DNA from 3 places in the Variovorax sp. V93 genome. Region 2 is predicted to be linked to each of the others. Evidence: riboswitches for the same ligand, from Rfam matches in the RefSeq annotation. Region 2 holds a riboswitch; each other region holds the start of a gene.
What was found. A riboswitch is a leader RNA that binds a small molecule or an ion and turns the genes downstream of it on or off. The one in region 2 is predicted to bind glycine.

Region 1: it holds a riboswitch for glycine, as region 2 does, so the genes downstream of both, gcvT (glycine cleavage system aminomethyltransferase GcvT) here and ACAM54_RS03520 (D-amino acid dehydrogenase) in region 2, are expected to answer to the same signal.
Region 3: it holds a riboswitch for glycine, as region 2 does, so the genes downstream of both, ACAM54_RS07025 (ABC transporter substrate-binding protein) here and ACAM54_RS03520 (D-amino acid dehydrogenase) in region 2, are expected to answer to the same signal.

Annotation. Positions count from the first base shown of each region.
Region 1 is NZ_AP028669.1:3,396,231-3,404,028, reverse strand. Features, by position in the region: gene ACAM54_RS16155 (hypothetical protein) at 1-45, shown strand, start outside; gene gcvP (aminomethyl-transferring glycine dehydrogenase) at 56-2,962, opposite strand; gene gcvH (glycine cleavage system protein GcvH) at 3,013-3,384, opposite strand; gene gcvT (glycine cleavage system aminomethyltransferase GcvT) at 3,430-4,608, opposite strand; glycine riboswitch at 4,654-4,769, opposite strand; glycine riboswitch at 4,782-4,872, opposite strand; gene ACAM54_RS16135 (hypothetical protein) at 4,904-5,452, opposite strand; gene ACAM54_RS16130 (TRAP transporter large permease) at 5,602-6,879, opposite strand; gene ACAM54_RS16125 (TRAP transporter small permease) at 6,876-7,370, opposite strand; gene ACAM54_RS16120 (TRAP transporter substrate-binding protein) at 7,453-7,798, opposite strand, start outside.
Region 2 is NZ_AP028669.1:786,180-793,977, forward strand. Features, by position in the region: gene ACAM54_RS03515 (FIST C-terminal domain-containing protein) at 1-1,005, shown strand, start outside; gene ACAM54_RS03520 (D-amino acid dehydrogenase) at 1,024-2,325, opposite strand; glycine riboswitch at 2,417-2,523, opposite strand; glycine riboswitch at 2,563-2,656, opposite strand; gene rfbB (dTDP-glucose 4,6-dehydratase) at 2,751-3,833, shown strand; gene rfbD (dTDP-4-dehydrorhamnose reductase) at 3,830-4,720, shown strand; gene rfbA (glucose-1-phosphate thymidylyltransferase RfbA) at 4,765-5,667, shown strand; gene rfbC (dTDP-4-dehydrorhamnose 3,5-epimerase) at 5,664-6,212, shown strand; gene ACAM54_RS03545 (glycosyltransferase family 4 protein) at 6,558-7,670, shown strand; gene ACAM54_RS03550 (glycosyltransferase family 4 protein) at 7,681-7,798, shown strand, end outside.
Region 3 is NZ_AP028669.1:1,493,277-1,501,074, forward strand. Features, by position in the region: gene ACAM54_RS07010 (pyridoxal phosphate-dependent aminotransferase) at 1-577, shown strand, start outside; gene ACAM54_RS07015 (NADPH-dependent FMN reductase) at 584-1,162, opposite strand; gene ACAM54_RS07020 (hypothetical protein) at 1,271-2,059, shown strand; glycine riboswitch at 2,201-2,331, shown strand; gene ACAM54_RS07025 (ABC transporter substrate-binding protein) at 2,455-4,041, shown strand; gene ACAM54_RS07030 (ABC transporter permease) at 4,063-5,004, shown strand; gene ACAM54_RS07035 (ABC transporter permease) at 5,026-5,973, shown strand; gene ACAM54_RS07040 (dipeptide ABC transporter ATP-binding protein) at 5,976-7,592, shown strand; gene ACAM54_RS07045 (M81 family metallopeptidase) at 7,630-7,798, shown strand, end outside.

The sequences.
Region 1 (7,798 bases), 2.6 Mb from region 2:
GACATCCTCACCGTGAAATGGGCGATGTACCGCCGCGAAGCCTGAGCGGCCTTTTTCAGGCCTCTTCGGTTTCCTTGTAGTCGCCCACCGGCACGCAGCTGCAGAACAGGTTGCGGTCGCCGTAGACGTTGTCGACGCGGCCGATCGGCGGCCAGTACTTGGCCAGCTTCAGTTCGGCCAGCGGAAACGCGCCGAGCTCGCGCGAATAGGGGTGCGCCCATTCCGTGCCGAGCAGGCTGGCCGCCGTGTGCGGTGCGTGCTTGAGCGGGTTGTCGTCCTTCGGCCAGACGCCTTCCTCGACGCGGCGGATCTCGCCGCGGATCGCGATCATCGCGTCGATGAAGCGGTCGAGTTCGGCCAGCGGCTCGCTTTCGGTGGGTTCCACCATCAGCGTGCCCGGCACCGGAAAGCTCAGCGTGGGCGCGTGGAAGCCGTAGTCGATCAGCCGCTTGGCCACGTCCTCGGCGGTGACGCCGCTGCTGTCCTTGAGCGGGCGCAGGTCGAGGATGCACTCGTGCGCGACATGGCCGTTGGGGCTCGCGTACAGCGTGGGATAGTGGTCCTTGAGGCGCGCGCTGATGTAGTTGGCGCTCAGGATCGCGGTCTCGGTCGCCGCCTGCAGGCCCTTGGCGCCCATCATGCGGCAGTACATCCAGCTGATCGGCAGCACCGCCGCGTTGCCCAGCGGTGCCGCCGACACGGCGCCCACGCCGTTGGAAGCGACACCCGCGGTCGCATGCCCTGGCAGGTAGGGCACGAGGTCTTCCACCACGCACACCGGCCCCACGCCCGGGCCGCCGCCGCCGTGCGGAATGCAGAAGGTCTTGTGCAGGTTCAGGTGGCTCACGTCGCCGCCGAACTCGCCCGGCGCGGCCACGCCGACCAGCGCATTCATGTTGGCGCCATCGACGTACACGCGGCCGCCGTGTTCGTGCACGAGCTCGCAGAGTTCCTTCACGCGCGTTTCGAACACGCCGTGCGTGCTCGGGTAGGTGATCATCACGGCCGCGAGCTTGTCGCTGTGCTTCTCGCAGGCGCGCTTCAGGTCGTCCATGTCGACGTTGCCCTGCGCGTCGCAGGCCGTCACCACCACCTGCAGGCCCACCATCTGTGCGCTCGCGGGGTTGGTGCCATGCGCCGACGACGGAATGAGGCAGATGTTGCGGTGCCCCTGGCCGTTGGCCTCATGGAAGGAGCGGATGGCCAGCAGGCCCGCGTACTCGCCCTGCGAGCCCGCGTTGGGCTGCAGGCTGATGCCCGCGTAGCCCGTGGCTTCGCAGAGCCAGGCGCGCAGCTGGGCGTCGAGCTGGGCGTAGCCCACCAGCTGCTCGGCCGGCGCAAAGGGATGGATGTTCGCGAATTCGGACCAGGTGATCGGGATCATCTCGCTGGTCGCGTTGAGCTTCATGGTGCAGCTGCCGAGCGGGATCATGCTGCGGTCGAGGGCGAGGTCCTTGTCCGACAGGCTGCGGATGTAGCGCAGCATCGCGGTTTCGCTCTTGTGGGTGTTGAACACCGGGTGCGTGAGAAAGGCGCTGGTGCGGCGCAGGTCCTCGGGCAGGCGCGGCGCCGTGTTGGCCAGGTCGTCGAAGCGCGGCATCGGCGTGCCGGCCGGCACGAACAGCGCCCAGAGCGTCTCGATGTCGGCGCGCGTGGTGGTCTCGTCGAGCGAAATGCCCAGGTGCTGCTGCAGGCGCTGGCGCAGGTTGACGCCCGCAGCCTGGGCGCGCTCGATGATCTTCGGCGTGTCGTCACCGGTGCGGATGGTCAGCGAATCGAAGGCGGTGGCATTGACCGGCTCGCGGCCCATTTGCGCGAGGCCCTGCGCGAGGATGGCCGTGAGCGCGGCCACGCGCTGCGCAATGCGCGTGAGGCCGTCGGGCCCGTGGTACACGGCGTACATGCTGGCCACCACGGCCGGCAGCACCTGGGCGGTACAGATGTTGGAGGTGGCCTTCTCGCGGCGGATGTGCTGCTCGCGCGTCTGCAGCGCGAGGCGGTAGGCGGGCTGGCCGTGCGTGTCGACGCTCACGCCGACCAGGCGGCCCGGCAGCGAGCGCTTGAACTCGTCGCGGCAGGCCAGGTAGGCCGCGTGCGGGCCGCCGTTGCACATCGGCATGCCGAAGCGCTGCGTGGTGCCGCAGACGATGTCGGCATCCCATTCGCCCGGCGGCGCGAGCAAGGTGAGCGCGAGCAGGTCGGCGGCCACGCAGAAGGCGGCGTCGCACTGGTGCGCATGGCCCGCGAGCGGACGCAGGTCGTGCACATGGCCGGTGGTGGCCGGGTACTGCGCGAGCACGCCGAAGAATTCGCCGCTCACCATCAGGTGCGGCAGCGTCTCGGAGACGGTGCTGACCTTGACCTCGATGCCCAGCGGCGCGGCGCGCGTCTTGATGACCTCGATGGTCTGCGGGTGGCAGTCGCCCGACACGAGGAACACATTGCTCTTGCTCTTGACGCTGCGCTTGGCGAGCGTCATGGCCTCGGCCGCGGCCGTGGCTTCGTCGAGCATCGAGGCATTGGCGATGGCCATGCCCGTGAGGTCGCACACCATGGTCTGGAAATTGAGCAGCGCTTCCATGCGGCCCTGCGAAATCTCGGCCTGGTAGGGCGTGTAGGCCGTGTACCAGGCGGGGTTCTCGAGCACGTTGCGCAGGATCACGCCCGGCGTGTGCGTGCCGTAGTAGCCCTGGCCGATGAAGCTCTTGAAGACCTTGTTCTTCGCCGCGATCGCCTTCAATTCGGCCAGCGCGTCGGCCTCCGCGATGGGCGCCGGCAGCCGCATCGGCTTCGCCCGGCGGATGGCCGCAGGCACGATGCCGTCGATGAGCTCGGCGCGCGTTTCCGAGCCGATCACCGGCAGCATGCGCGCCTCGTCCGCCGCATCGATGCCGATGTGGCGGGCGAGAAACTCTTCGGCGTTCTCCAGTTGTTGCAAAGAGGGAAGGGCGGGAATCGGCATGGCGGTGAAGGCTCGGGGATGAGGAAAAAGCGGCTTGCGAACTCGGCGGATCAGGACTCGGCAGCGAACTTGTCGTAGCTGGCAGCGTCGAGCAGCGCGTCGAGCTGCGCCGGCTCGCTGAGCTTGACCTTGAAGAACCAGCCCGCGGCCAGCGGGTCGGTGTTGGCGAGCGAGGGATCGGCGCGCAGGGCTTCGTTCACTTCGGTGATCTCGCCCGACACGGGCATGAACACATCGGCCGCGGCCTTGACCGATTCGACGACACCGGCAACCTCGCCCTGTGCAAAGGTCTTGCCGACTTCAGGCAGGTCGACAAAGACCACGTCGCCGAGCGCGTCCTGCGCATGCACGGTGATGCCGACGGTGGCTGCGCTGCCTTCGGCCGAGACCCATTCATGGTCCTTGGTGTACTTGATGCTCATGGTGGAAAACTCCTCGTGGAAAAAATGATGGTTGGGGCGCAGCGCCTAGCCGCGGTAGTAGCGCGTGGGCACGAAAGGCAGGGTCGAGACTTCCATCGGCACCGGCTTGCCGCGCACGATGGCCTGAACGCGCGTGCCGGGCTCGGAAAACGCGGTGGCCACGTAGCCCATGGCAATCGGGCGGTCGGCCGTCGGGCCGAGCAGGCCGCTCGTGACAAAGCCGATGTCGTGGCCTTCGAAGGATTGCAGCACGGTGCCGTCGCGCACCGGAATGCGTTCCAGCGCCACGAGGCCGACGCGCTTGCGCTTCAGCGTGTCATGGTCGGTGTGGCCCGCGGCGCCGGCCGTGGCGGCGGCGAGCTGGGCCAGGACTTTGGCCGCGCCGGGGAAGCCGCCTTCGCGCGCGCCGCCCGTGCGGCGCACCTTCTGGATCGCCCAGTTCAGCGAGGCCTCGACCGGCGTGGTGGCGGTGTCGATGTCGTTGCCGTAGAGGCACAGCCCCGCTTCCAGCCGCAGCGAATTGCGTGCGCCCAGGCCGATGGGCTTGACCTCGGGCTGCGCCAGCAGCAGGCGGGCCAGCGCCTCTGCATTCTGGCCGGCCACCGAGATCTCGAAGCCGTCCTCGCCGGTGTAGCCGCTGCGCGTGGCGAAGGCCGGAATGCCGCCGATCTGCACCGCGCCGCCCGTCATGAACACGAAGCGCTCGATGCCGGGCGACAGCCGCGCCAGCACCGTGGCTGCCTGCGGCCCCTGCAGCGCGAGCAGCGCGTGGTCGGGCATGGGCTGCACCTCGCAGCGTGCGCCGATCTGCTGCTGGATGTGGGCGATGTCCGCCACCTTGCAGGCGCCGTTGACGATCACGAAGATCGAGCCGTGGCCTTCGTTGAAGAACATCAGGTCGTCGAGGATGCCGCCCTCGTCGTTCAGCAGCAGGCCATAGCGCTGCTTGCCGGCGGCGAGGTCGATCACGTCGACCGGCATCAGGGTTTCGAAGGCGGCCGCCGCGTCCGGACCGACCAGGCGCAGCTGGCCCATGTGCGAGATGTCGAACAGGCCGGCCGCATCGCGCGTGTGCCTGTGCTCGGCCATGAGGCCGGCGGGGTACTGCACCGGCATCGAATAGCCGGCAAACGGCACCATGCGGGCGCCGAGCTCCACGTGCAGGCCGTACAGCGGGGTCTTCAGGAGTTGTTCGGCGGAAGAGGCGTCGGAGGATGCGGCCACGGGGCACTCCAAAGGGGCAGACGAATTCCATGGCGCGAGCCATGGGCCACCCCTGCTGTCCGCTTTACCTGAGAGATTCGCCCCACGATCGGGGTTTGCTCCTTCGGTGGGCTGGTGCATCGCATTGATGCAAGCAACAGCCTCTCTCCAGCAAGGAAACGCCGGCATGCGCCAGCGCTGTGTCAGTCCTTTTGCCTGAGCGTTCGGGAAACCCCTGCGCCTTCGGCGGCCCCGGCTGGCGGGGCTCTCTCCTGACCATGGGAGTGTAGTGGATCGCGGCCGTCCGGTCTGCGGCTCAGTGCACGGTCTCGGCCGGCGGCAACAGCCGGTCGATGCGCTCGCGCAGCGATTCGGCCCGCTCGGCGCCCGCGGCTTTCTCGACCTCGGTGAGCATCAGCGCGGCAATGCTCAGCATCGCGCCGCGGTCGCGCGCCTCGCGCAGGGCGTCGCGCATCTGCAGCGCGAACCTGGGGTCGCGGCGCACGAACATGCGCTCGCAGATGTCGAACAGGAACATGCGCGTCGTGGCCAGGGATCGCTTGCCGTCGAAGTTGTCGGCCGAGGTGGCGAGCCGTATCGGGTCGGCTGCGGGCACCGGGGCGGGCGGCGGGGCCACGGCCTGCGCTGCCGCGGCAGCCACCGCCTGCGCGTCCTGCAGGTAGCCCTGGCGCATCAGCGCCTGGATCGCCTGCTCGGCTTCGGTCCGGCTTGCGAACAGCGGGCTGAAATCGGTCAGCGAACGCCGGCCGTCGGCCATCAGCAGCAAGGCGCGTTCGCGCTGGCTCAGCGTGCGCTGGCGGCCCTGGAGTTCGTCGCGTGCCTTGTCGGTCTTGGTGGGAAACATGGCGCCACAGCTTTCGGGAATCGAGGGCTGCAGCATCGTTGCAAGCGGTGACATCTTCGTGAAACGTTTGCCTTACAGCGGCGCCGCCGCACAAAAAAAGCAGCCTGCGAACAGGCTGCCGTTTCTTCCTTGTTTTTCGCGCCGTTCCGCTACTTGGCGTACACCAGGTCGCGCAGCGCCAGCGATATCCATGGCACGTAAGTGATCACCATCAGGCAGGCCAGGATCACGAGCACGAAGGGCACCAGGTACTTCACGATCCGGTCGAGCGAGATGCGCGCCACCGTGCAGGCGGCGAACAGGTTCACGCCGAAAGGCGGGGTGATCATGCCGAGCGCAAGGTTCACCACCATGACGAGCCCGAAGTGCACCGGGTCGATGCCGAAGTGCACCGCCACCGGCGCGAGAATCGGCGCGAGCACGATGATGGCCGCGCTGGTCTCGATGAACATGCCGATGACGAACAGCGCCGCGTTCACGCCCAGGAGGAACATCGCGGGCGACTTCAGCACTTCCTGCAGCCAGTGGCCGATGGCATCGGGCACGCCCGCGCGCGTGATCAGGAACGCGAACAGGCCCGCGTTGGCGATGATGAACATGATCACCGCCGACGACAGCACCGACTTGCGCAGGATCACGTACAGGTCCGCGGGCTTGATCTCGCGGTAGATCACGACGCCCACCACCAGCGCATAGAACACCGCCACGGCCGAGGCTTCGGTGGGCGTGAAGATGCCGCCGTAGATGCCGCCCAGGATGATGACGGGCATCAGCAGCGCCCAGCCGGCCTGCCACAGCGCCTTGCCGAAAGGCATGCGGCCGTCGCCGTCGTTCTTGCCCCAGCCCTTCCACTTGCAGTAGATCCAGACGAACAGCATCAGGGCCAGGCTGATGAGAATGCCCGGGCCGAAACCCGCGATGAACAACTCGCCGATGGACACCTCGGCGCTCACGCCGTAGAGGATCATCGGGATCGAGGGCGGGATGATCACGCCCAGTTCGGCGCTGGTGGCCTGCAGCGCGGCCGCGTAGGCGGTGGGGTAGCCGTGCTTGATGAGCGCCGGGATCAGGATCGCGCCGATGGCGAAGGTGGTGGCCACCGACGAGCCCGACACCGCCGCGAAGATCATGCAGGTGAGCACGCAGGTCATCGGCAGGCCGCCCTGCACGCCGCCCACGATGCTCTTGGCAAACTCGACCAGCCGCCGCGAGATGCCGCCGGTTTCCATCAGGTTGCCGGCCAGGATGAAGAACGGAATGGCCGCCAGCGGAAACTTGTTGATGGAGTTGAACATCTCCTTCACGGAGATCAGCATGTTGGCGTTGGCCATCTGAATGCCCATGATCGAGGCCAGGCCGATCGACACCGCCACCGAAACCGACAGTGCGAAACACAGCACCATCGTTGCAACCATCACGGGCGTCATTGCGCGGTCTCCAGTTCGAGCCGCTTGGGATCGAGAAAATTACCGACGATGCCGAACAGGCAGAAAACGGAGCCCACCGGCAGCGCCAGGTATGCCCACACCATCGACAGGCTTTCGAGCCCGGCCATCGACTGCACGCGGCCGCGCATCGCGTAGTCCCAGCCCCACCAGAGAATGACCAGCATCAGGATGAGGGCGGCAATGCTCACCACCGCGTCGAGCACGCGCTTGATGCGCGGCGGGCTCCAGCGGTAGAGCACGTCCACGCTGACCATGGCACCCTGGCGAAACGCCATCGGTATGCCCAAAAACACCATCCAGATCAGGCTCACGCGGATCAGGATCTCGCTCCACTCGGCGGGCTGCTCGAGCACGAAGCGGGTCACGATCTGGAACACGCCCAGGGCCGATGCAATGACCAGCATCAGGCAGGCGGCAAGCATCGAGGCGCCGGTGGTCCAGCGTTCGATGCCGAGGAATTTTTCTTTCATCTGCACTCGCGTTCAAAACAAAAAAGCCCGCCAGACCGGTCTGGGCGGGCGGGGGCATGCCGCCGGGCGGCGGCAGCCGGGGTTACTTGTAGTCGCGGATCTTGTCGAGATTGGCCTTGCCGAAGTCCTTCTCGAACTGCGCATTCACCGGAGCGAGCGCGGCCACGAACTTGGCCTTGTCGACATTCTCGATCACGGTCATGCCCTTGGCGCGCAGGTCGGCCACGCCCTTGGCGTCGTCCTCGTCCACGCGGGCGCGGTTGGCCTTGGTGCCTTCCTTGGCGGCGTCGAGGAAGGCCTGCTTGTCGGCCGCGCTGAGCTTGTCGAACGAAGCCTTGTTCATCAGGAAGATGCAGGGCGAATAGACGTGGCCCGTGAGCGACAGGTGTTTTTGAACCTGGTCGAACTTGGCGGAGATGATCACCGGC
Region 2 (7,798 bases):
CTGATGCTCTGCGCGCTGCCAAGCGACCAATACCGCGTGTTCTCCGGCGTGGCGCCGCTGGGCAATTCGGAAATGAGCGGCTTCGAGGCCCATACGGCGCTGGTGCACGCTGACCCCGCCACCCCCGACCTGACCGAACTGATCGGCGAGATGGCGGGCCGCACCAACACCGGCTATCTGTTCGGCGGGCTCTCGTCGGGACGCGGCGGCGCGCTGCAGTTCGCGGTGGGCGGCAACGGCAACATCCGCGGGCATGGCGCCGCGGGCGGCGTGTTCTCGGGCGGCTTGTCGGGCGTGGTGTTCGGCGAGGGCGTGCGGCTGGTGTCGCGCGTCACCCAGGGCTGCCAGCCGCTGCGCTCGGGCGCCGGGCGCGAGCGCGAGATCACCGAAGCCGACGGCAACCTTCTGCTCAAGCTGGACGGCGAACCCGCGCTCGACGTGCTGCTGGACGACCTGCAGGTGTCGCTCGAGCGGCCGCAGGAGGCCATCGACGCCGTGCGCGCCACCCTGGTGGGCCTGGCCGACGCGGGCAGCGACGGCATCCGCCGCACCGGCGACCTGGGAGCCGACGTGCTGGTGCGCCACATCATCGGCCTGGACCCCACGCGCCGCGGCATCGCCATTGCCGACGTGGCGGAGGCCGGCATGCGCCTGACCTTCTGCCGCCGCAATGCGCAGGCCGCGCGCGCCGACCTGATGCGCATCTGCGCGGAAATCCGCGAGGAACTCGAGCCCGAGGAGCAGACGCTGGCCACCGCGCGCGCCGTCGCGGCCGGGGAGGCCGAAGCGGCGCCGCATCCGGCGCGCCGCATCGCGGGCGCCGTGTACGTGAGCTGCTCGGGGCGCGGCGGGCCGCATTTCGGCGCACCGGGCGCCGAGCTGCAGATCGTGCGGCACGCGCTGGGCGACGTGCCGCTGGTCGGCTTCTTCGCCGCGGGCGAAATCGCCCGCCACCATCTTTACGGCTACACCGGCGTGCTGACGGTGTTCACCAGCAAGGACTGAACCCAGCCCTGCCTGTGTTCAGGCCGGTTGCAGCACGCGCGCTGCCGGCGCAGGCAGGCCGGTGAACGCAAAGTCCACCTCGGGCGCGAGCCCGCTCACGATGCGCGCGATCGACTTGCCCGAACCGCAGGCGTGCGTCCAGCCGAGCGTGCCATGGCCGGTGTTCAGGTACAGGTTCGGCAGTTTCGTCTTGCCGATCAGCGGCACGTTGCTCGGCGTTGCGGGGCGCAGGCCGGTCCAGAACTGGGCCTGCGTGGTGTCGCCGGCGCCCGGAAAGAGCTCCTCGACGCGCCGCACGATCGCCTCGCAGCGCACGCGGTTCAGGTCGCGGTCGTAGCCGTTGAGCTCGGCCGTTCCGGCAATGCGCAGCCGGTCGCCCGAGGCCGAGGTGTAGCGCGAGAACACGAGCTTGAACTCGTCATCGGTCAGCGAAACCTGGTGGGCCCTGGAGGCGTCCTTCACCGGCAGCGTCACCGAATAGCCCTTGGCCGGATAGATCGGCAGCCGGATGCCCAGCGGCGCGGCAACGATCGGGCTCAGCGAACCCATCGCGAGCACGAAGGCGTCGCCGCGGATGCGCTGGAAGCGGCCTTCGCAGTCGGTGGCTTCGACATGGTCGATGCTGCCGCCGGCCTCGCGCAGCGCCGTGACCGTGTGGCTCATGAGGAACTTCACGCCCGCTGCGGCCGCGCGCTTCGCCAGCTCGCGCGCAAAAAGGTTCGCGTCGCCGGACTCGTCCTCCGCCGTGTAAGTGGCGCCGGCCAGCTTCGGGCGGATGTGGGCGAGGGCGGGCTCGATCTTCACGGCCTCGTCGGCCGAGATCACCCGCCGCTCGCAGCCGAGCGCGCGCATCTGTTCGGCCGGCTCCAGGGCGCCGTCGAACTCCTTCTGCGTCGTATAGAAGTGCAGGATGCCCTGCGTGCGCTGGTCGTAGTCCAGGCCGGTGTCGCGGCGCAGCTGCTGCAGCACGTCGCGGCTGTAGGTGCCCAGTCGCACGATCTGCTCGATGTTGTGCCGGGTGCGCGCCGGCGTGCATTCGCGCAGGAACTGCAGGCCCCAGAGCCACTGGCGCATGTCGGCGCGGATGCGAAAGAGCAGCGGCGCATCTTCCTTGCCCAGCCATTGCAGCACCTTGAGCGGAGCGCTCGGGTTGGCCCAGGGCTCGGCATGGCTGACCGAGATCTGCCCGCCGTTGGCAAAGCTGGTTTCGGCGGCCGGCGTGGCCTGCCGGTCGATCACGGTCACCTCGTGGCCGAGTTGCTGGAGGAAGTAAGCCGAAGTCACGCCGAGCAGGCCGGCGCCAAGAACGATCACGCGCATTTCAAGTACCTTTTGAAGATGGGCACTTGAACGGCGGACTTGGTGTGCTACTGATTCAATAGCGAGCAACCGGACGAACGCCGTCCAAGTCGCCGCTCCCCCTGTCCTTGGTACCTGAGAGATTCACCTGTTGCACCTTGCAACGGGTTTGCTCCTTCGGTGCATCGCGCGGGGCGATGGCTCTCCAGACGGCCTGTCAATTGATGCAGTACATGCCACGCAACTCTTTGAAAGAACTTCAAGGTTACGTTCGGCCGACCTGAGCGTTTATGGGAGTTTGCGCCTTCGGTGGAGTAGCAATAAGTACTACTCGCTCTCCTGCAATGAAACGATTGTAGGCGGAGGCCGCAAAGCCGCCAACCATGAATTTTGACAATTCGGAGCAATGGGATAATTGTCATCGATTCGAAACTTCGGGGAGACTCATGATCCTGGTAACCGGCGGCGCGGGCTTCATCGGCGCCAACTTCGTACTCGACTGGCTGGCGCAGGGCGACGAGCCTGTCGTGAATCTCGACAAACTGACCTACGCCGGCAATCTCGAGACGCTCGCGTCCCTCAAGGGCGACCCGCGGCACATCTTCGCGCAGGGCGACATCGGCGACAGCGCCCTGGTCGATCGCCTGCTGGCCGAGCACAAACCGCGGGCCATTGTGAACTTTGCCGCGGAATCACACGTCGACCGCTCCATCCACGGCCCCGAAGACTTCGTGCAGACCAACGTGCTCGGCACCTTCCGCCTGCTCGAGTCCGTGCGCGGCCACTGGAGCGCGCTGCCGGCCGAGCAGAAGGCCGCCTTCCGCTTCCTGCACGTGTCCACCGACGAGGTCTACGGCTCCCTCTCCAAGACCGACCCCGCCTTCACCGAAGACAACAAGTACGAGCCCAACAGCCCCTACTCGGCCAGCAAGGCCGCCAGCGACCACCTCGTGCGCGCCTGGCACCACACCTACGGCCTGCCGGTCGTCACCACCAACTGCTCCAACAACTACGGGCCCTTCCACTTCCCCGAGAAGCTCATCCCGCTGATGATCGTCAACGCCCTGGCCGGCAAGCCCCTGCCCGTGTACGGCGACGGCATGCAGGTGCGCGACTGGCTCTACGTGAAGGACCACTGCAGCGCCATCCGGCGCGTGCTCGAAGCCGGCAAGCTCGGCGAGACCTACAACGTCGGCGGCTGGAACGAGAAGCCCAACATCGAGATCGTCAACACCGTCTGCGCCCTGCTCGACGAACTGCGCCCGCGCGCCGACGGCAAGCCCTACAAGGCGCAGATCAGCTACGTCACCGATCGCCCGGGCCACGACCGGCGCTACGCCATCGACGCGCGCAAGCTCGAACGCGAGCTCGGCTGGAAGCCCGCCGAAACCTTCGACAGCGGCATCCGCAAGACCGTCGAGTGGTACCTTGCCAACGGCGAATGGGTGCGCAACGTGCAAAGCGGTGCCTACCGCGAATGGGTCGAGAAGCAATACGACGCCGCACCCGCGGCCCAGGCCGCGGCATGAAGCTGCTGTTGCTGGGCAAGGGCGGCCAGGTCGGCTGGGAGCTGCAGCGCAGCCTCGCACCGCTGGGCGAGCTGGTCGCGCTCGATTTCGACAGCACCGATCTGAATGCCGATTTCAGCCGCCCCGAGCAACTGGCCGACACCGTGCTGAAAGTGCGCCCCGACGTCATCGTCAATGCCGCAGCCCACACCGCCGTCGACAAGGCCGAGAGCGAGCCCGAGTTCGCGCGCAAGCTCAACGCCACCTCCCCCGGCGTGGTGGCCGAAGCCGCGCAGCAGATCGGCGCGCTCATGGTGCACTACTCCACCGACTACGTTTTCGACGGCAGCGGCAGCACGCCCTGGCAGGAAGACGACGCCACCGGTCCGCTCAGCGTGTATGGCCGCACCAAGCTTGAAGGCGAGCAACTGGTGGCCAAGCATTGCGCGAAGCACCTGATCTTTCGCACCAGCTGGGTCTATGCCGCGCGCGGCGGCAACTTTGCCAAGACCATGCTGCGCATCGCCAAGGAGCGCGATCGCCTGACCGTCATCGACGACCAGTTCGGCGCGCCCACCGGCGCCGAGTTGCTGGCCGACGTCACGGCGCACGCCATTCGCGCAACCCTGCAGGACCCCGCCAAGGCGGGGCTCTATCACGCGGTGGCGGGTGGCGTTACCACATGGCACGGCTATGCGCGCTTCGTGATCGAGCAGGCGAAGGCGGCGGGCGTGGAACTCAAGGCAGGTCCGGAAGCGGTCGACCCCGTGCCCACCAGCGCCTTTCCCACATCCGCGACACGCCCCGCCAACTCGCGCCTGGACACGCACAAGTTGCAGTCCACCTTTGGCCTGGTGCTGCCGCACTGGCAGCAGGGCGTGGCCCGCATGCTGCGCGAGACCCTTTGACAGCAGCGCTAGCGAAGCACGCAAGAAGCGGAGAACACAACACAATGACCACCACGAAGACCACGCAACGCAAGGGCATCATCCTGGCCGGCGGCTCCGGCACCCGGCTGCACCCCGCCACGCTCGCGCTCAGCAAGCAGCTGCTGCCGGTGTACGACAAGCCGATGATCTATTACCCGCTCAGCACGCTGATGCTCGGCGGCATGCGCGACATCCTGATCATCAGCACGCCGCAGGACACACCGCGCTTCCAGCAACTGCTGGGCGATGGCAGCCAGTGGGGCATCAACCTGCAGTACGCGGTGCAGCCCAGTCCCGATGGTTTGGCGCAGGCCTTCATCATCGGCGACGAGTTCCTGGGCAATGCGCCGAGCGCGCTGGTGCTGGGCGACAACATCTTCTACGGCCACGACTTCGCGCACCTGTTGGCCGACGCCGATGCGAAGCCCTCCGGCGCCACCGTGTTCGCCTACCATGTGCACGACCCCGAGCGCTATGGCGTGGTGGCCTTCGATGCGCAGGGCAAGGCCAGCAGCATCGAGGAAAAGCCGTTGAAGCCCAAGAGCAGCTATGCGGTGACTGGCCTGTACTTCTACGACAACCAGGTGGTCGACATTGCCAAGGCCGTGAAGCCCAGCGCGCGCGGCGAGCTGGAGATCACGGCCGTCAACCAGGCCTACCTGGACCGGGACCAGCTCAACGTGCAGATCATGCAGCGCGGCTATGCCTGGCTGGACACCGGCACGCACGAGAGCCTGCTGGAGGCCGCGCAGTTCATCCAGACCCTGGAGCATCGGCAAGGCCTCAAGATTGCGTGTCCGGAAGAGATCGCGTGGCGCAACGGCTACATCGACAGCGAGCAGCTGGCCAGGCTTGCCGCGCCGCTGCAGAAGAACGGCTACGGCAAGTACCTGAACCACCTGCTGGCCGAGGAGGTGCGCTCGTGAAGGCCACGCCGACCGCGATCCCCGAAGTGCTGATCATCGAGCCGAAGGTGTTCGGCGATGCGCGCGGCTTCTTCTACGAGAGCTTCAACGGCAAGGCGTTCGACGAGGCCGTGGGGCGGCACGTCGAGTTCGTGCAGGACAACCATTCGCGCTCGGCCAAGGGGGTGCTGCGCGGCCTGCACTACCAGATCCAGCAGCCGCAGGGCAAGCTGGTGCGCGTGGTGCGCGGTGCGGTATTCGACGTAGCTGTGGACATCCGCAAGTCGTCGCCGACGTTTGGTCAATGGGTGGGGGTGGAGCTCAGCGAGGACAACCACAGACAGCTGTGGATACCGGCCGGGTTCGCACATGCCTTTCTTGTGGTTAGCGCGACAGCAGACTTCCTCTACAAGACCACAGACTACTATGCGCCGGCGCACGAACGCTGCATAGCGTGGAACGACCCGAAAGTCGGTATTGCATGGCCAGACATCGGGATGGCGCCCATGCTGTCCGCGAAAGATCAAGCCGGCGTTTCACTGAATCAAGCCGAAATCTTCGACTGAAAAGTAGCGAAGAACCGGTTGCGATGTAGTCGGTCCTGCAATTTCCTCGCCTCCCGCATGAATTACTAGTTTTGCAGGAGCGGCGACGGTGCACCCAGTCCTCGAGAATCGTTGGAAGATGGATTAATTTCTGAGGGATTCGCGTGATGACCGGGCGCAGCGACACGAGCGAGCATGTAGTGCATTTTTTATCAAATTGGTCGTATTTCCTCCGGCAAGCCGATGCGGGTGTCACTGGACCGGGGGGCACAATCTTCATTCAGATATCAAGGGGGCAATCAAATGTATAAACACACGAGGCCCGCGCTTAAACAGTTTCAACCAAATTCTTGAATTAAGGGCGCCATGAAAAGCGGTGAGAAGTTCCGTATTGCGCATCTGAGTCCAGCGTATTTTTCTCCAGACTCGTATGTGGGCGGCGGGGAGAGATATGTTGACTATCTCACGCAATCCTTGCAAACGGTCGCAGGCTTTGAGCAGGCCATATTTTCGATTGGACCAGATGATCAATTATTTTTGCGAAATGGCATCCCGGTCCGTGTTCTGAAAAACGAATCTTCACATCCGGGTATGACAAACGCACTGTCGACACGGCTGTGGCGCGAGCTTGACGGGTTCGATCTCGTTCACATACATCAGTGCTTGACGTTATTCGGCGCGTTCAGCACGTCTATCGTTCGCTCGTTAAAAATCCCAGCTATTGGTACCGATCTTGGCGGTGGAGAGGACCCGCAGATGTTGCGCGGTCGAGGAATCGAGCTTTTGGACGGACTGATTTCTATTTCGAAGTATGCCCACAATCTAGTGGGTTCGCATTTCAAGGGGCCGCACGAAATTCTCATTGGGCCTGTGGATACTGACCGATTCGTGCCGGCCTCACGGGAACCGTCTGCCAATGTAGGTCAAATTTTGTGTGTCAGCCGCATATTGCCACATAAAGGAATCGACCGTGTGATTGCAGCGCTGCCCTCCTCCCTTAATTTGACGATCGTTGGCCGCCCTTATCATCAGCCATATTACGAACTGCTTGTAAAAATGGCGGAAGGAAAAAACGTCCGGTTCGTTCTAGAAGCCGACGACGACGCCCTTCTTGATATATACAATAATAGTGCAGTGTTCGTGCAAGCTTCCACGGCCCGTGATATTTATGGAAACAATATTGCGAAGCCTGAATTGATGGGTCTGACTACCCTGGAGGCGATGTCATGCGGTTTGCCTGTTATTGTATCCGACGCCGGGTCTCTGCCGGAACTGGTGACCGATGCTCGATTCGGTCAAGTGTTTTCCTCGCACGATGATTTGGTAGCGATTTTCGAAAAAGTGGCTGCCGGAGCCTGGCCGGCATCTGATGCCGGAGAACTTGCGCGTTCACACGTTATTTCTCATCATGGCCTCAGTGCAATTGGAGCTCGTTTGGCTGCCTTTTACAGGCGCACCATAGTGAGTCGAAAAAACTAAGGGTACAGCATTGCGAATTCTGTTTCTCACCAATCTTTACCCGCCACTCATAATAGGTGGCTATGAAATTGCTTGCGCGCAAACTGCAGAAGCGATGCGTAGTCGCGGGCATGAGGTCCAAGTCCTCA
Region 3 (7,798 bases), 710 kb from region 2:
CTACCGCGAGGCTGCCTATGGCGACGATGCCGCGGCGCCGGGCGCCGTCAACTTGGGCGGCAGGGTGGTCTCGGTGTCCTCGCTGTCCAAATGCCATGGCTCGGCGGGCCTGCGCATCGGCTGGGCCATCACGCGCGACACGGCACTGCGCCAGGCGCTGGTCACGGCGAAGTTCAGCACGGTGATCTCCTGCTCGCCGGTCGACGAGGCACTCGCGCTGGCTGTCTTCAGGCAGCGCGACCGGATCATCGGCGAGCGGCGAAAGCTCCTCTCGCAAAACCTGCAGTTCACCGAGAGCTGGGTGTCGCGCCACTCGGGCCACATCGAGTGGGTGCGTCCGGATGCCGGGGCGCTGTGCTGCATGCGGCTCAGGCGCGAGCTCTTCGATGCCGCGGCCGTCGAGCGCTTCTATGCGGCGCTGGCCAGGTACAGCACGCGCGTCGCGCCCGGCCCATGGTTCGGGGACGACCCGCTGGTGTTCCGCCTGGGGTTCGGATTGCCGACGCTCACGCAGCTGGCGATTGCGCTGGAGTGCGTGTCGGTTGCGCTGACGGAAGCCGCGCGGCTCGATAGCTAAGGCCAGTCAATACGGCGGTGCCTTGCGCGCCCGCTGCGCGCGCGCCGCTTCGGTCCACCAGGCCAGGTCGTCGGCGAACCTTCCGAAGGAGCGATCGAGCGATTCGCCCGCGCTGCCGTTCGCATCGAGCGTTTGCGAAATGGGCCCGACGGCCAATGTGCTCGACACGACGACCATTCCCATCTCCGACAGGATCGAGTGCCACACGGTGCCGGAGCGCACGCCGGAGAACCGGCCGGCCGAATAGCTGGCCACGGCGGCCGGGCGCCAGAACCATTCCTCGAGGAAGTGGTCGGTCAGGTTCTTCAAGCCGGGCTGCGGGCCCCAGTTGTATTCGCCGGTCACGAAGACGAAGGCGTCCGCGCCGCGTATCTTCTGCGCCAGCGCTTCCATGGCCGCGGGCGCGGTGCCCTGGGGGTATTCCTTGTACATGCGGTCGAGCATGGGCAGGTCGACGGCCTTGGCGTCGATCAGCTCGGCTTCGGCGCCTCGCGCGTTGAGTCCCGCCACCAGGTAGTCCGCCAGGCGAATGCCCATGCGGTCCGACCGGTACGAGCCATAGAACACCAGAATCCTGTCTGCCATCTTCGCTCCGTTCGAGGCCGGGATGGCCGTGGGGCGAAGGCTACAACATCGGCTCGCCCGCGCCGCAATTGGTTGCAGCAACTTGCGGGCTGGCTACCATGCCGGTCCATGAACCTGCTGCCCATTCTGCGCACCACCGCCTCGATGCTCGTCCTGCTGCTCGCGGGGCGCGTGGGCGCCGCGCCGTCGGCGCAGTTGTTCGATGCGGTGAAGAAGCCGGAATCGCTGGATGCGGATTGGCGCGCGCGCTTGTGCGCGCTGTTGCCGCAGCCCTGCGATCCGCAGGCGCTGGGCCTGTACCGGCCGCGCGGCGCGGCGGCAGGGGACTACGCGGTGTTCTCGGGCGAGCCGCTGGCCATGGCGCGCATCAGGCGCATTGCAGGCACGTGGCAGCTCAGCCGCCTGCACGACTTCAGCAGCTATGCGGCCGCGTTGATGAGGAAAGCAGCGGACCCCGGCATGGCGGACGCGCGCATTTCCCTCGCGCCGGCGCTCTACCCGCTGGCAGAAGGGCGGTGGGCCGCGGCCGTGCTCCAGACGGTGTCGGAGATGTATTCGGGCGGCGGCGCTTCGTTCAGCAAGGCCGACTTCGTGCCGCTCGAGGACGCAACCAGGGCCGTATACGAAGGCATTCCTTTTTCATGCTCGAAGATGATCCGCGCCTGCTTCAGCGAAAAGGAATACAAGCGGTCGAAGCATTGCCACGACGAGAGCAGCGGCAGCCTCCGCATCACCTACGGCGAACCCGCCAGGCCAGGCGAGGCCTACAGCTGGCAGTACACGTGGCTGCAGAGCGAATGGCCGCAGAACACGCCCGCCAGCGACACCACCACCACGCGCCTTCACTTCACCGCCAGGACCACCGAAAGGGTGAGCTTCTGCGGCGGGCCGCAGTAGCACACGCGTTCGAGTGGGTGCCCGAGTGGCACGCATTCTGCTTGGAAGAAAACGTCCAGGAGAAATGCCGGCTCGATGCTTCGAGTTAGTGCATTACCGAAGGCGACAGCCCATAACGCTCAGGTCCCAAGACTGGACAACTTGACCAACGCTGGAGAGCGCTGCCCGGGGTTCTGAATACAAAGGACTCCGAGGGCGGCCGCCGAAGGGGCAAGCCTTGCGCGATGAGCGTGCATGGTGAATCTCTCAGGCCAAAGGACAGCAGGGGCATCTCGCGCAGTGCGCGGGGTGGCCTTTGCGCGCTTCCGGAGGCTTCTTCTTCATGACTTCTGTTCGAGCGCACCGCGCCTGAATCGAAACCCGTTCCTCACGATTTTTCAACCGGAGAACCGAAGATGCTGTCGAAACGAAACCTGAAAGCCGTTGTCGCGGGCGCCATGCTTGCCGCTGCCGCCGCAACAAGCGCGTTCGCACAGGATGCGGGCAAGGTGCTGCGCCTGGTGCCGCAGTCGGACCTGAAGATTCTCGACCCGATCTGGACCACCGCGTTCGTCACGCGCAACCACGGCTATGCCGTGTACGACACGCTCTTCGGCGTGGACGAACAGGGCAAGGTCAAGCCGCAGATGGTCGACAAGTACACCACCGGCGCCGACGGCAAGACATGGACCTTCACGCTGCGCAAGAGCCTGGAGTTTCATGACGGCAAGCCGGTCACCTCGGAAGACGTGCTGGCGTCGCTCAAGCGATGGGGCCAGCGCGACGGGCTGGGCCAGAAGATGTACGCCGCGCTCGACAAGGCCGAGGCCGTCGACGCCAACACCTTCAGGCTGGTGTTCAAGGACAGCTTCGGCATGGTGCTCGACGCGCTGAGCAAGCCCTCGTCGAATCCGCCCTTCATCATGCCGGCGCGCGTGGCCGCCACGCCGGCCGACAAGCAGATCGACGACGCCACGGGCTCGGGTCCCTACATCTTCAAGAAGGAAGAGTACCGCCCTGGCGAGAAGGTGGTCTACCTGAAGAACACCAGGTACGTGCCGCGCACCGAGGCAGCTTCGGGCACGGCGGGTGGCAAGAACGTGTACGTCGACCGCATGGAATGGATCATCCTGAAAGACGCCCAGACGCAGGCCAATGCGCTCGCCAACGGCGAGGTCGACATGATCGAATGGCTGCCGCCGGAGCAGTACACGGCACTCAAGAACAACTCCGCCATCACCGTCGACAACCCGATCCCGAAGGGCTCGTTCGCGCTGCACCTGAACCACGTCATCCCGCCCTTCGACAATCCGAAGATCGCGCAGGCCGCCATCATGGCCATCAATCAGGAGGCGCTGATGCGCGCCCAGATGGTGCACAAGGAGCTCTACAACAGCTGCGCCTCGGTCTACCCGTGCGGCACGATGTTCTCGAACGACAAGACCGGCTACTTCACCGGCAAGCCGCAGTTCGAGAAAGCCAAGGCGCTGCTCAAGGAAGCGGGCTACGACGGCAAGCCGGTCGTGCTGATGTATCCAGCCGACTTCGCGCTGCTCAACAAGTTTCCGCCGGTGATGGCGCAGCTGCTGAAGCAGGCCGGCTTCAACGTCGATATGCAGTCGATGGATTGGCCCACGCTGGTCACGCGCCGCGCCAAGAAGGACCCGGTCGACAAGGGCGGCTGGAACCTCTTCATCACCGGCTGGGGCATTGCCGACAACATGAACCCGATGTTCTACGCGCCTCTCACGGGCAACGGCGAGAAGGGCTGGTTCGGCTGGGCCACCGACGACAAGCTCGAACAGCTGAAGTTCGACTTCCTCGCGAGCGCGGACGAGGCCAGGCGCAAGGAATTGGCCACGGCCATCCAGCAGCGCGTGTACGACACCGGCATCTACGCGCCGATCGGCGAATACAAGCCGCTCACGGCCTACCGCAAGGGTGTGGTGAGCGGCGTGGTGCGCTCGCCGGTCAATGTGTTCTGGAACATCAGGAAGAGCTGAGCGCGCCGCGTCGCCATACCCATGCAGATCTTTCTTGTGCGCCGCATCCTGTCGACCGTGCCGGTGCTCGTCATCGTCGCGTTGATCGTGTTCCTCATGCTCCGGCTGGCGCCCGGCGATCCGGCCGCCGCCATCGTGGGCGACAGCGGCACCAGCGAGAACATCGCCAAGGTGCGCAGCCAGCTGGGGCTGGACGATTCGCTGCCCACGCAGTTCGTGCGCTGGAGCGGGCAGTTGCTGCGGGGCAACCTGGGCGAGTCCTACTTCATGAAGAAGACGGTGGTGGAACTGATCGGGCAGCGCATCGAGCCGACGGTGTCGCTTGCGGCGGTCACGCTGGTGGTCACCATCCTGATCGCGGTGCCGCTGGGTGTGGTGGCCGCCTGGCGCCATGGCGGCTGGCTCGACCGCATGCTCATGGGCTTCTCGGTCATGGGCTTTTCGATACCGGCCTTCGTGATCGGCTACGTGCTCATCTGGATCTTCGCGCTGCACCTGCAGCTGCTGCCGGTGCAGGGCTACGCGCGGCTGAGCCAGGGGCCCTGGCTCTGGATCAAGCACCTGATCCTGCCGTCCATCACGCTGTCGATCATCTACGTGGCGCTGATTGCACGCGTCACGCGCGCGGCCGTGGCCGAGGCCATGACCGAAGACTACATCCGCACCGCGCGCGCCAAGGGCATTTCGGAAAAACGGGTGCTGATGCGGCATGCGCTGGCCAATGCGGCGATTCCGATCGTCACGGTGATCGGCATCGGCATTGCGCTGCTGATCGGCGGCGTGGTCGTCACCGAAACCGTGTTCGCGATTCCGGGCCTCGGGCAGCTCACGGTCGATGCGGTGCTGTCGCGCGACTTTCCGCTGATACAGGGCATCACGCTGTTCTTTTCCGTCGTCTACGTGCTCATCAACCTGCTGATCGACCTGAGCTACCTGGTGTTCGACCCCCGCATCCGCTATTGAGGCGCAAGAAGAAAAAACACGATGACCGATTCGCTCGCCACGCCGCCGATTCCTGTTGAAGCCGTCGCCGAGCCGCTGCCGCCGCCCCGGCGGCGCTCGCTATTCAAGCGCATCCTGGCCGACTGGTCGGTGCGCGCGGGCGGGGGCGTGCTGCTGTTGCTGGTGCTCGTGTCGCTGGCGGCGCCATGGCTGGGCACCATCGACCCGACCGCCATCGATCCCGGCAGCGGCAACCTCATGCCGGGCACGCGCGGCGAGTTCAACAGCCTGGCGGGCGACACCTTCGAGCACCTGTTCGTCATGGGCACCGACAGCCTTGGGCGCGACATCTGGAGCCGCACGCTCTACGGCGCGCGCGTGTCGCTGACCGTGGGCGTGGCGGTGGCCGCGCTGGCGGTGGTGTTCGGCATGCTCGTCGGGCTCTTGGGCGGCTATTTCCGCCGGCTCGACAGCGCCATCATGCGGCTGATGGACGGCGTGATGGCCATCCCGGGCATCCTGTTCGCGATCAGCCTGGTGGCGCTGTTCGGCGGCAAGCTGCTCACGGTGGTGGTGGCCATTGCGGTGCCCGAGATTCCGCGCGTGGCGCGCCTCGTGCGCTCGGTGGTGCTCACGGTGCGCGAGGAGCCCTATGTGGAAGCCGCCATTGCGCTGGACACGCCGACATGGAAGATCCTTGTGCGCCACATCCTGCCGAATGCGATTGCGCCGCTGATCATCCAGGCGACCTACGTGTGCGCCTCGGCCATCCTGGTCGAGGCCATCCTGTCGTTCCTCGGCGTGGGGCTGCCGGCCGACATGGCGACCTGGGGCAACATCATGGCCGAGGGCCGGGCGCAGTTCAACCAGTTCCCGCACAACGTGCTGTTCCCCGGCATCTTCCTGGCGCTGACGGTGCTCGCGGTGAACATCCTCGGCGACGGGCTGCGCGACACGCTCGACCCCAAGTTCAACAAGCGCGGGGGCTGAACATGACGCAAGCACCTGTTCTTTCCGTGCGCGACCTGGCCATTGCATTGCCGCGCGGCGGCGACCGGCCGCATGCGGTCGACAAGATCTCCTTCGACGTGCCGCCCGGCAAGATCGTCTGCCTGCTCGGCGAGTCGGGCTCGGGCAAGTCGGTCATCGCCAATGCGGTGATGGGGCTGCTGCCTGCGGGCCTCGTGCCGGTGCGCGGCACCATCGAGCTGCAGGGCGAGAACCTGCTGGCCGCAGCGCCTTCCCGCCTGCGCCAGCTGCGCGGGCCCTCGATGGCCATGGTGTTCCAGGAACCCATGACCGCGCTCAACCCCGTGATGACCTGCGGCGCGCAGATCGACGAAATGCTCGCGCAGCATGTGCAGATGGGCGCGGCCGAGCGGCGACAGAAGATCCTGGCCATCATGGAGCGCGTGCGGCTGCCCGAGCCCGAGCGCATCTTCGCTTCCTATCCGCACCAGCTGTCGGGCGGGCAGCGCCAGCGCATCGTGATCGCGATGGCGCTCATCCTGAAGCCCGTGCTGCTGATCTGCGACGAGCCGACCACCGCGCTCGACGTGACCACGCAGGCCGAGATACTGCGGCTCATCCTCGAGCTGCAGACCGAGAACGGTACGGCCGTGCTCTTCATCACGCACGACTTCGGCGTGGTGGCCGAGATTGCCGACGAAGTGGTGGTGCTGGAGCTGGGCGCCATGATCGAGAAGGGTGGCAAGATGGCGGTGCTCACGGCGCCGCGCGAGCCCTACACGAGGATGCTGCTCGACGCGGTGCCCGAGCTTTCGCCGCCCCGGCGCCCGCCGGTGCCCGACACCTATCCGCTGCTCAATGCGGTGAACATCTGCAAGACCTACATCACGGGCAGCTGGCCCGGCAAGCGCCGCACGGTGGATGCGGCGCGCCATGTGTCGCTCGAAGTGCGGCCCGGCGAAACCGTGGGCATCGTTGGCGAGTCGGGTTCGGGCAAGTCGACGGTGGCGCGCTGCATCGCGCGGCTGATCGACCCGAGCTCGGGCGACATCTTTGCCGATGGCCGTTCGGTGGCGCATGTCAGGGGCCGCGCGCTCTCGCCATTCCGGCGCACGGTGCAGGTGGTTTTCCAGGACCCGTACCGCTCGCTGAATCCGCGCCAGACCGTGGGCGCCTCGATCATCGAGGGCCCGGTCAATTTCGGCATGCTGCACGACCAGGCCTGGGCGCGCGCCGAAGAACTGATGCGGCTGGTGCGCCTGTCGCCCGATGCGCTGCGCCGCTATCCCAGCGAGTTCTCGGGCGGGCAGCGCCAGCGTATCTCGATTGCGCGTGCGCTGGCCTGCGACCCCAAGGTGCTGATCGCCGACGAGGCCGTGTCGGCGCTCGACGTCTCGGTGCAGGCGCAGATCCTTCGCCTGCTCGACGAAATCCAGCAGCGGCTGAAGATCGGCATTCTCTTCATCACGCACGACCTGCGCGTGGCCAGCCAGATCTGCGACAGCGTGCTGGTCATGAGCCAGGGCGAGATCGTGGAGCGCGGCTCGGTGCGCGACGTGTTCTTCGCGCCCCGCCACGACTACACGCGCAAACTGCTGGCTGCGGCGCCCGGGCGCGACTTTGCCTTTGCGCGCAGCTGAAACCTCTTCGTTCCCACGATCAAGAAAAAAGGATGCCATGAAAGTCTTCATCGCCGGTTTCCAGCACGAGACCAATACCTTCGCGCCGAGCAAGGCGGACTGGGCCGCGTTCAACGCGGGTTCGAGCTTCCCGCCATACCGGCGCGGCGCCGCGATCGTCGAGGCCTACGCGGGCAGGAACATTCCCGTCGGCGGCTTCATCGACG